3 regions of the Nonomuraea sp. NPDC049624 genome follow, and region 1 is predicted to be linked to each of the others. Evidence: riboswitches for the same ligand, from Rfam matches in the RefSeq annotation. Region 1 holds a riboswitch; each other region holds the start of a gene.
What was found. Region 1 has a riboswitch for cyclic di-AMP ahead of AB0J76_RS33040 (hypothetical protein). Riboswitches for the same ligand answer to the same signal wherever they lie in the genome.

Region 1 (3,267 bases):
GTGCCGCTCGGGATCGTGCTGATCGCGATCGTGGTGCTGCGGCTGCCGTTCCGTGCGGGCACCGGCGGCGGGGGCCGGCCGGACTACGCGGGCATCGCGGTGTTCAGCGTGGCCATCAGCGCCCTGCTGCTCGGCCTGACCGAGAAGGGCCTGGACGGCAACTCCTGGACGTCCCCGTCCGTGGCCGGGCCGATCCTGCTGGCGCTGGTGCTGCTGGCCGCGTTCGTACTGGTCGAGTTGCGGGCGGCGAACCCGGTCATGCCGATGCACCTGTTCCGGGACCGTACCTACACGCTGGTCAACGCGACCTCCTTCTTCACCGCCTTCTGCATGTACGCCGGCGTGGTGTTCCTGCCCCGCTACTTCCAGCAGGCGCTGGGCGTCAGCGCCACCGAGTCGGGGCTGAGGATCTACCCGATGACGCTGGCCATGGTGGCGGGCAGCGCGCTCATGGGCACGCTGATGTCCAGGACGCGCACGTACAAGCCGTGGCTGGTCGGGGCGCCGTTCCTGCTGGCAGCCGGCAGCCTGCTCTGCCTGAACCTCACCGTGCGCACCGACGGCCTGCTGCTGGCCGGGTGGATGGCGCTGCTCGGGCTCGGCATGGGGCCGATGTTGTCGGGGCTGACCGTGGCCGTGCAGCAGGCCGTCCCGCCGCGGTACATCGGCACGGCCTCGGCCAACCTCACCTTCTTCCGGCAGATCGGCGGCTCCGTGGCGCTGGCGCTGGCCGGCACCGCGTACACGTCGGTCATCACCACGGACGCGCCCGTCCACGGGCTCGCGGCCGCGCACGCCTCGGCGGCGGCCGTGGTCATCCCGTCGCTGGGCGTGGCGGGCGCGGTGATCGCCCTGGTCGCGCTGGTCATGATGCCCGGCAGGCGGCTGGAGCAGGCGCCCGCCGCGGAGAGCAGAGTGGAGGCCGGTTTCGCGTCGTAAGCGACGTCGTGCGAAGCTGTGGATGTCCCCAGAACCAGGAGGTCCTCATGGCGGAAACACCGGAGCCGGAAGTCAGCGAGACTCCCGAGGACGAGATGAAGCGCAAGTTCCGCGAGGCGTTGGAACGCAAGCGCGGGCAGCAGGCCGACTCGGCCGCGGGTGGCAGGGGCGTGGACCCGTCGAAGATCCACGGGGCGCACGGTCCGGCAGCGAGTAAAAGATCCTTCAGGCGCAAGAGCGGCGGCTGAAAGGCCCGATTTAGCAGGGGGTACGGCATGCCGTGCCCCCTTTCTCTTTGCCGTGATAGGTAGATCTTTACCCGGTTCATGACGATTCGTTTGTATTTGTCCGAATCTCTGGGTACGGTCTTAACCAATTACCAGCTGGTGGCGTAGTCCCTACCAGGAGAGGGACGACAGCTGGCGCCGAATCCCGACTTGTCGGGAACCGGGGACCCATCTCATTGGGGTGAATCCGGCCACGTGCCGGTAGGGCATCTCCACGCCCGAACCCGTCAGCTAACCCGGTAGGCGAGATGGAGAGGACTTCACGCATGTACCACCTCGTCGTACCCCCGGACAGTGTAGTGACGACCGCCTGCTGAGCGGTCTCTTCCCTGACTTCCCCCACGCGCCGCGTAACCACCTTTTCGGCGCTCTGCCCGGTTACGCACCGTAGTCACGCGCGTTCCCCCTGTCCCCTCGCGAAGGACTTCACTGCTTCATGTCTCGATTTGGCCTGCGCTCTCTCGCTCTGCTGTCCGTGTCCGCCATGGGCGCGCTGACGATCTCCGCCACCGGCGCCCACGCCGACACCGGCGACGACCAGAAGATCCTGCTCAAGGGTTCCACGAAGGCTTCCTACTTCTGGGACGACTCCTCCGGCCGCGCCGGCGACACCGGCCTGCCGGCCAGCGGCAAGCCCATGCAGAAGGGCCTGGCCGCCAGCCCCAGCTGGCCCCTCATGACCGAGGGTTACGTGACCTACAACGGCAAGAAGATGCCGTTCTTCGTGGGCGACCGCGGCCCCGGCGAGCCCTCCAGCCGTGGCGTCATGCTCGACCTCGACGCCAAGACCTTCGCCGAGCTGACCGGCGGCACCTTCAACCCCGACACGCTCGGCGTGGACGGCAACGGCGGCCAGGGCCACATCAAGATCGACTACGTCATCACCAAGTGGGGCGACGGCAAGGGCAAGAAGAACTACCCCGTGGCCTTCTCCACCGGCGCATGGGGCAGGTTCGACGACAACCCCGCCGAGCCCCCCAAGGTGCTGGCCGAAGAGCCCGCCGACGACGCGGCCGGTTCCGCCGGCGGCCAGGTCGGGAAGACCGTCGCGATGGGCGGCACCGTGATGGCCGGCGTGCTCGTGCTGGCCGGCGGCGGCGTGGTGCTCGGCGGCGAGCGTCTGCGCAAGCTCCTCAACGACTGATCTGCGGACAGACCACTCTTTACGCCTCGCGACCAGAATGACATTCTGGTCGCTGTGATCCAGCGCGCAGCCGCCAACGGCATCGAGATCGCCTACGAGAGCTTCGGCTCACCGGAAGGCAGGCCCCTGCTGCTCATCATGGGACTCGGCGCCCAGCTCATCCACTGGGACGACGAGTTCTGCGAACTCCTGGCCGAGCAGGGCCACCACGTCATCAGGTTCGACAACCGCGACGCGGGCCTGTCCACCCACCTCCACGACGAGGGCGTGCCCGCATGGGGTGCGCCCTCGCCGTACGTGCTGGACGACCTGGCCGACGACAGCGCCGGGCTCATGGACGTCCTGGGCCTGCCCGCCGCGCACGTCGTCGGCGCCTCGATGGGCGGGATGATCGCCCAGGCGCTGGCCATCCGGCACCCCGCCCGCGTGCTGAGCCTGACCTCGATCATGTCCACGCCCAGCCCGCAGGCGGCCCCGCCGACCGAGGCGGCCGCCGCGGTGCTCCTCGCCAAGCCCGCGACCGACCGCGAGGGGGTCGTCGCCGGCGCGCTGAGCACCTGGGCCGTGCTCGGGTCCCCCGGCTGGGAGCTGGACCGCGAACGCGTCACCAGGCTGGCCGGGCTCGCCTTCGACCGCTGCCACGACCCGTCCGGCACCGCCCGCCAGCTCGCCGCCATCATGGCCTCGGGCGACCGCACGTCCGCGCTGGGCGGGCTGAAGGTGCCCGCGCTGGTCATCCACGGCGAGGACGACCAGCTCGTGCCGCTCGCCGGCGGGCGGGCCACGGCCGCCGCCATCCCGGACTCCCGCCTGGTCACCTACCCCGGCATGGGCCACGACCTGCCCCGCCCCCTCTGGCCCGCGATCGTCGCCGAGATCACCGCCCACACCGGCTCC
Region 2 (3,267 bases), on a different contig from region 1:
GATCACCAATTCGATCCCCGTCGCCGAGGTCTTCCACCGCAACCCGCGCGCCGACCGCACGGTCGTGCTGACCGGCGGCGTGCGCACCCCCTCCGACGCGCTCGTCGGCCCCGTGGCGGTGGCGGCCATCCGCCGCCTGCACGTGGACACGCTCTTCCTCGGGGTGCACGGCATGAGCCTGCGCGCCGGGTTCACCACGCCCAACCTGCTGGAGTCCGAGACCGACAGGGAGCTGGTGGCCGCGGCGCACCGGCTGGTGGTCCCCGCCGACCACACCAAGTGGAACACGGTCGGCATCAGCACGATCGCCGAGCTGACCGAGGCCGACGTGGTCATCAGCGACGCGGGGCTGCCCGAGGAAGCACGCACCGAACTGGCCGAACGGGCCGGAGAACTGATCATCGCGGAGGGCACGCCTTGAAGCGCACCATCACCCACCTGGCAGACGGCCGAGAGCTGATCTACTTCGACCGGCGCGACGACGCCGACCGGAGCGCGATCGACCGGCGGCCGCTCGACCCGCGGCCGGTGGCCTCCGAGCTGCGTTACGACCCGCTGACCGAGGAGTGGATCGCGATCGCCGGCCATCGGCAGACACGCACGTTCCTGCCGCCGGCCGACGAGTGCCCGTTGTGCCCGTCGTCCGACACGCGGGCGTCGGAGATCCCGGCCCACGACTATGACGTGGTGGTGTTCGAGAACCGCTTTCCCTCTTTCTCCGGAAATTTTGGGACTTACGGGGATGTCGGCGGCCTGAGTGAGGTGCGGCCGGGTGTCGGGCGGTGTGAGGTGGTCTGCTTCACCTCCGACCACTCCTCCTCCTTCTCCAGGCTCTCCAACGCCCAGGTCAGGCTGGTGATGGAGGCGTGGGCCGACCGCACGGCCGAGCTGTCCGGCATCGAGGGCGTCGAGCAGGTGTTCTGCTTCGAGAACAGGGGTGAGGAGATCGGCATCACGCTCCCCCACCCGCACGGGCAGATCTACGCCTACCCCTACGTGACCCCGCGCACCAAGCTCCAGCTCGGGGCCGCCTCGCGGCACACGGGCGGCAACCTGTTCGCCGACGTGCTGGCCGCCGAGCGGGCCGCCGGCACGCGGGTGGTGGCCGCCAACGAGCTCTGGACGGCGTTCGTCCCGGCCGCCGCGCGCTGGCCGTTCGAGGTGCACGTGTATCCGCACCGGCAGGTGCCCGACCTGGCGGCGCTGTCGGAGGAGGAGCGGGCCGCGTTCGCGCCGCTGTACACCTCGGTGCTGCGGGCGCTCGACGCGCTGTTCGGGGTGGCGATGCCGTACATCTCGGCCTGGCACCAGGCGCCGGTGCGGTACGGCCGCGAGCTGGCCTACCTGCACCTGGAGCTGTTCAGCATCAGGCGGGCGCCCGGGAAGCTGAAGTACCTGGCGGGCTCGGAGTCGGCCATGGGTGCCTTCGTCAACGACGTGCTGCCGGAGGAGGCGGCACGCATGTTGCGATCACGAATTGATCACTAATTGGTTTCTCATTAAAGTCGCATGACTCGTGATCTACCACTAATATCCCGTTAGACACCGGCCATAACGGTCGTTGTACGCCTAATCCCGGGCGTGTTGCCCGGGAGCCGGGGACCCATCGCATCCGGGGTGAATCCGCGCAAGTGGTAGGGAATGCTCCCGTGCCCGAACCCGTCAGCTAACCCGGCCGGCAGAGGGAGAGGAACAACCACGTGGCGGCTTCGTCCCCCGCGAGTCTTGCCGTCGGTCTCATCACCGCCACCGCCCTGCTCGTCCAGCCGGCCGCCGCCTCAGTCTCGGCGTCAGCCGCGCCCAAGCCGTCGGAGGCGCAGCTGCGGGCCCAGCTCAAGCAGCTCAACCGCAAGGTCGACAAGCTGATCGAGACGTACAACCTCAAGCGGGTCGAGCTGGCCAAGGCCCAGCAGGCCGCTACCGCGGCCCAGCAGCGGCTCACCGCCGCCGAGCAGGCGGTCGCCACGGCCGAGCAGCGGGTCGCCGAGATCGCCCGGCTGCGCTACCAGAGCCGCGACGCCTCCCTGCCGGGCTTCATGCTGACCCCGGACGGCGGCGGCGCGGCCGTGCTCGAACAGCTCACCGCCGAGCAGCAGGCGGTCGTGGACAGCGTGGCCAAGGCCCGCGACGACCAGAAGAAGGCCGCCACGGCCGCCGCCGCGCTCGCGACGCAGCTGAAGGCGGGCACGGCGGAGGTGGCCGAGCAGCGCGACGACGCCCAGGACGTCATCGACGACATCAAGAAGAAGCTCCAGGACCTCGTGCCGTTCGGGCCGGGCAAGAAGTCCGACGGGAGCTGGGCGCCCGAGCTGCCGGCCGGCTCGGACAACATCACGCCGCGCACCCGGCTGATGCGCGCGCAGGTGCAGAAGAACTTCTCGCTGCCGTACGAGGTGGGCTGCTTCCGGGCCGGCTCCAGCGGCGAGCACCCGCTCGGCCGGGCCTGCGACTTCATGATGAGCACGGGCGGCACCATGCCGAGCGCCGTCAACAACGCGCTCGGCGACCGGCTGGCCGACTGGGCCCTGAAGAACAAGGCCAAGCTGGGCGTCAAGTACGTGATCTGGAAGCAGCGCATCAACCAGGGCTCGGGCTGGCGCTCGATGTCCGACCGCGGCAGCATCACCGAGAACCACTACGACCACGTGCACATCTCGATGAACTAGCCGCGGGGCCGGCGGCTCAGCGGATGCCGGTCAGCTTGTCGGGGTTGGTGACGGAGTAGACGGCGGCGATCCGGTCGCCCTCGGGCGTGAGATCGACGACGACCACGGCCAGCGGGCCGTCACCGGAGAAGACCAGCGCGCACGGATCCCCGGCCACCCGCCGGTAGCGCAGGTCCACCGCGCCGGGGGTCAGCGTCGCGGCCACGGACATGAAGATCGCGGCCACCTCGTCCCGGCCGTGGACCGGGTGCAGGCTGGTGGCGGGCCCCTTGCCGCCGCCGTCGGTCCACAGGGTCACCTCCGGCGCCAGCACCTCCAGCAAAGCCCGCAGGTCACCGCCGAGGGCCGCCGCGGCGAACCGCTCGGTCACCTCGGCGTGCACGCCGGGCTCGGTCCGGTGACGCGGACGGCGGGCATGAACGTGGCGACGGGCGCGGGCCGCGAGCTGCCGGACGGCCGCCGGCGTGCGCCCGAGGATGTCGGCCGTCTCCGGATGGCTGAACCCGAACACCTCGTGCAGCACGAAGACGGCTCGTTCCAGCGGTGACAGCGTCTCCAGCACGACCAGCACCGCCATCGACAACGACTCCCCGCTCCCGGC
Region 3 (3,267 bases), on a different contig from region 1:
GCCGCGCACAACTCGTACGTGGTCACGACGAGCAGCCCGCCGCGCGTTCTGAAGATCGGCCCGGCGGCTCGCAGCTCGCGATATCGGACGTACGGATCGCGCACAAATTGCGGATCCGAGGGATCAAAACCCAGCACGTCGGTGGCGCTCATCGGAGGTGGAACCGGGCCGCCGAATTGATCGTTTGGACCGTTCATAGCTGATCACGGCGTGCCGACATATGCGGAGTACGTCACATATAAGTGATCATGTCAATAGCACTGGTCAAGGGCGCCGATTGTCGCGCTTGACGACCTTTCCGCGATGCGTTTACCTTCACCGAGACGAGCGGCTTTGCTTCGCCTGAAAGGTCCGAGTTCTGCTGTTGGGGGGAGGGCTCCCGGTGGATGTGCTCACAGAAGGCGTTGAGCTGAGCCACGCGGATTTGGCGTTACTGGCCGAACTGGCCAGGGGGGTGACCGTCGATCGGGTCGGCAGGCGGCTGGACATCAGCGGACGGACCGTACGGCGCAGGCTGAGGGGCATCTGCGACCGCATCGGCGTGGCCACGGCGATCGAGGCCGTGGCATGGGCGGCGCGCCGCCAGCTCATCTAGCGGCGCTCATCTGGCGGCGCTGGGCGAAGTGGCGCTGGATGAAGTGGGGCTGGGCGGTGTGGCGCTGGGGCGGTGTGGGGCGCCGGTCAGTCCGCGATGCGCACGCCGCCGGCGAACGGCCGCCCGCCGATCGGGGCGACCCGCACGACGTCACCCGTGCGCGGGGCGTGGACCATCATGCCGCCGCCGATGTAGATGCCGACGTGGTGCAGGTCGCTGTAGAAGAACACCAGGTCGCCGGGGCGCAGCTGGTCACGGCTGACGTGCGTGCCGGCCGTCCACTGGTCGCCGGTGTAGTGGGGGAGCGAGATGCCCACACGCTGGTAGGCGGCCATCACCAGGCCGGAGCAGTCGTAGGAGCGCGGCCCTTCGGCGCCCCACACGTACGGCTTGAGCTGCTGGGTGAGGGCCCACTTGACGGCCTGGGCCGCCTTGCCGTCGCCGATGACCGGCAGGTTGACGCGTACGGCCCGGGTGCCGGGACGGCCGGCCTCGCCCATGGCCCGCCGGTAGAGGTTGCTCTCCACCTTGGTGACCAGCTTGGTGATCTTCGAGCGCTTGGCCTCCAGATCGGTGACGATCTTCTGGACCTCGGCGATGCGGGTCTTCGCGCCGGCCCTGGCCCGCTCGGCGGCCTCCATGGCCTTGGCGAGCTGGTTGACCTCCTCGCCCTGCTGCTGTTCGAGCGCGTACGTGGTCGCGGCCCGGTCGAGGAAGGTCTCGGGGTCGCCGGACTGGGCGAAGGCCAGGGCCTTGTCCAGGCCGCCGGTGATGTAGGCGTTCTGGGCGAGCAGCGAGGCCCTGGCGCGCCTGGCGGCCAGGTCGGACTCGCTGGTGGCCAGGATCTTCTGGGCGGAGTCGTTGGCCTTCTGCGCGGCCTTCAGCCGTTCGCGCTGCTCGTTGTACTGCTCGGCCAGCGTCTCGATCTCTTCGTGCAGCTTCTCCACCTGGTCGGAGAGCTCGGAGAGCGACGGCTTCGGGTCGGCGGCGGCGGAACCGACGGGGACGGCGAACAGCATCGCGGCGACGGTGACGCCGATGACGCCGAGGCGGCGTGCGCGCCTGGCCTGTTCCTGGGGGCGGGCGTGCCTGCCCCCCGTCTTCCCCGAGCGGTCGAGCGTCCGCTTCACCAACCGAGCTCCTCTCATCGACGCCGGCCGGGTTAGCTGACGGGTTCGGGCCGGAGCAGCCCTACCGAGATGGTCGGATTCACCCCAAGTGGCGGCGCTGGCTGCTCGCCGCCGTTGGTTCCCCGGCTTCCCTTGCGGGAATTGGGCGTGTCTTTCCGCGCGCATTACGCGGAGAACATCGTCGCTGGACACTAATGCACTCCGGGTTCACGCTCAACCGGAACTGCCGAGTCTGTAGAGGTTTCACAACTGAAGGGTCACAAGGTGATCTCGTGGGTAGCCGTACGGAAGCGGGCTTCTGCACCTTTTGTCCAGCATTCGGGGCGCTGAGGTCTGGAGGAAAGCTCCAAGTCGGCTCGTGTTCGCTCGACCACGGGATGTGATGAGATGCCCGAGACGTGGGATTTAGGGCCGAGCCGTAATGAGATCTGTACCCTGGAGAGCCATGGAGCAGGTGGCCGAAGTGGCAGTCCCCGAGACCGCGGTCGTGGTCAGGCGTGCCCGCACGCCCGACGTGCGTGCGATCAGGCGTCTCGTGGACACCTACGCGGGCGCGGGTCCGCGGCTCCTGGAGAAGGCCACGGTCACGCTGTACGAGGACGTCCAGGAGTTCTGGGTGGCCGAGCGGGACGGGGAGGTCGTCGGCTGCGGCGCGCTCCACGTGCTGTGGGAGGACCTCGCCGAGGTCCGTACGGTGGCCGTCGATCCCGCGTGCCGGGGGCTGGGCGTGGGGCGGCGGATCGTCTCGGCACTCGTCCGGCAGGCGAAGGATCTGGGGCTGCGGCGTGTATTCTGTCTGACTTTTGAGGTCGACTTCTTCGCGAGGCACGGTTTCCGCCCCATCCAGGGCACCCCGGTCTCACCCGAGGTCTACGCCGAGTTGCTGGCCTCGTACGACGAGGGTGTGGCGGAGTTCCTTGATCTGGAACACGTCAAACCGAACACCCTTGGCAACACCCGCATGCTGCTGCATCTGACATCGGGTGACGCGGACCTTGACCACTTGGAAAGGTGATTGTTGATACCTATGTCGATACGTTGGGCAGCACAGGCATGTGTCCTGACACGTGCCACATGCGCACTCGAAGCGAGGTGACACGGTGAGCACCGGACAGCCGCCGTACCCACAGGACGATTCCGGCGAGAACCCCGAGTACGGGCAGCACCACGGCCGTCGGCCCGGTGAGCCCGACCCGGACGTGACTGTGGTCGGCTACCGGGCGGACGATGCCTTCGGCCAGCCCCCATATGGTCAGCAGCAGCAACAGGGCTATGGCCAGCAACAGCAGTACGGCCAGCAACAGCAGCAGTACGGCCAGCAGCAGGGCTACGGCCAGCAGCCCCAGTACGGCCAGCAGCCCCAGTACGGCCAGCAGCCCGCCTCGGGCCAGCAGGGTTACGGCCAGCAGCCGCAGTCCTCCGGCCAGCAGTACACCCAGCCGGGCTACGGCCAGGAGGCCCAGTACGGCCAGCAGGCCGGCTCGGGCCAGCAGGGTTACGGCCAGCAGCCGCAGTCCTCCGGCCAGCAGTACACGCAGCCCG

Region 2: it holds a riboswitch for cyclic di-AMP, as region 1 does, so the genes downstream of both, AB0J76_RS38150 (hypothetical protein) here and AB0J76_RS33040 (hypothetical protein) in region 1, are expected to answer to the same signal.
Region 3: it holds a riboswitch for cyclic di-AMP, as region 1 does, so the genes downstream of both, AB0J76_RS05550 (NlpC/P60 family protein) here and AB0J76_RS33040 (hypothetical protein) in region 1, are expected to answer to the same signal.

What each region holds. Positions count from the first base shown of each region.
Region 1 is NZ_JBFAOR010000008.1:423,406-426,672, forward strand. Features, by position in the region: gene AB0J76_RS33030 (MDR family MFS transporter) at 1-939, shown strand, start outside; gene AB0J76_RS33035 (DUF5302 domain-containing protein) at 987-1,187, shown strand; cyclic di-AMP (ydaO/yuaA leader) riboswitch at 1,353-1,487, shown strand; partial or broken gene AB0J76_RS33040 (hypothetical protein) at 1,711-2,139, shown strand; gene AB0J76_RS33045 (alpha/beta hydrolase) at 2,425-3,267, shown strand, end outside.
Region 2 is NZ_JBFAOR010000010.1:350,721-353,987, reverse strand. Features, by position in the region: gene AB0J76_RS38160 (DeoR/GlpR family DNA-binding transcription regulator) at 1-421, shown strand, start outside; gene galT (galactose-1-phosphate uridylyltransferase) at 418-1,488, shown strand; cyclic di-AMP (ydaO/yuaA leader) riboswitch at 1,557-1,695, shown strand; gene AB0J76_RS38150 (hypothetical protein) at 1,701-2,666, shown strand; gene sigJ (RNA polymerase sigma factor SigJ) at 2,683-3,267, opposite strand, start outside.
Region 3 is NZ_JBFAOR010000001.1:1,057,315-1,060,581, forward strand. Features, by position in the region: gene AB0J76_RS05540 (cytochrome P450) at 1-104, opposite strand, end outside; gene AB0J76_RS05545 (LuxR C-terminal-related transcriptional regulator) at 383-595, shown strand; gene AB0J76_RS05550 (NlpC/P60 family protein) at 682-1,725, opposite strand; cyclic di-AMP (ydaO/yuaA leader) riboswitch at 1,732-1,883, opposite strand; gene AB0J76_RS05555 (amino-acid N-acetyltransferase) at 2,171-2,740, shown strand; gene AB0J76_RS05560 (RDD family protein) at 2,826-3,267, shown strand, end outside.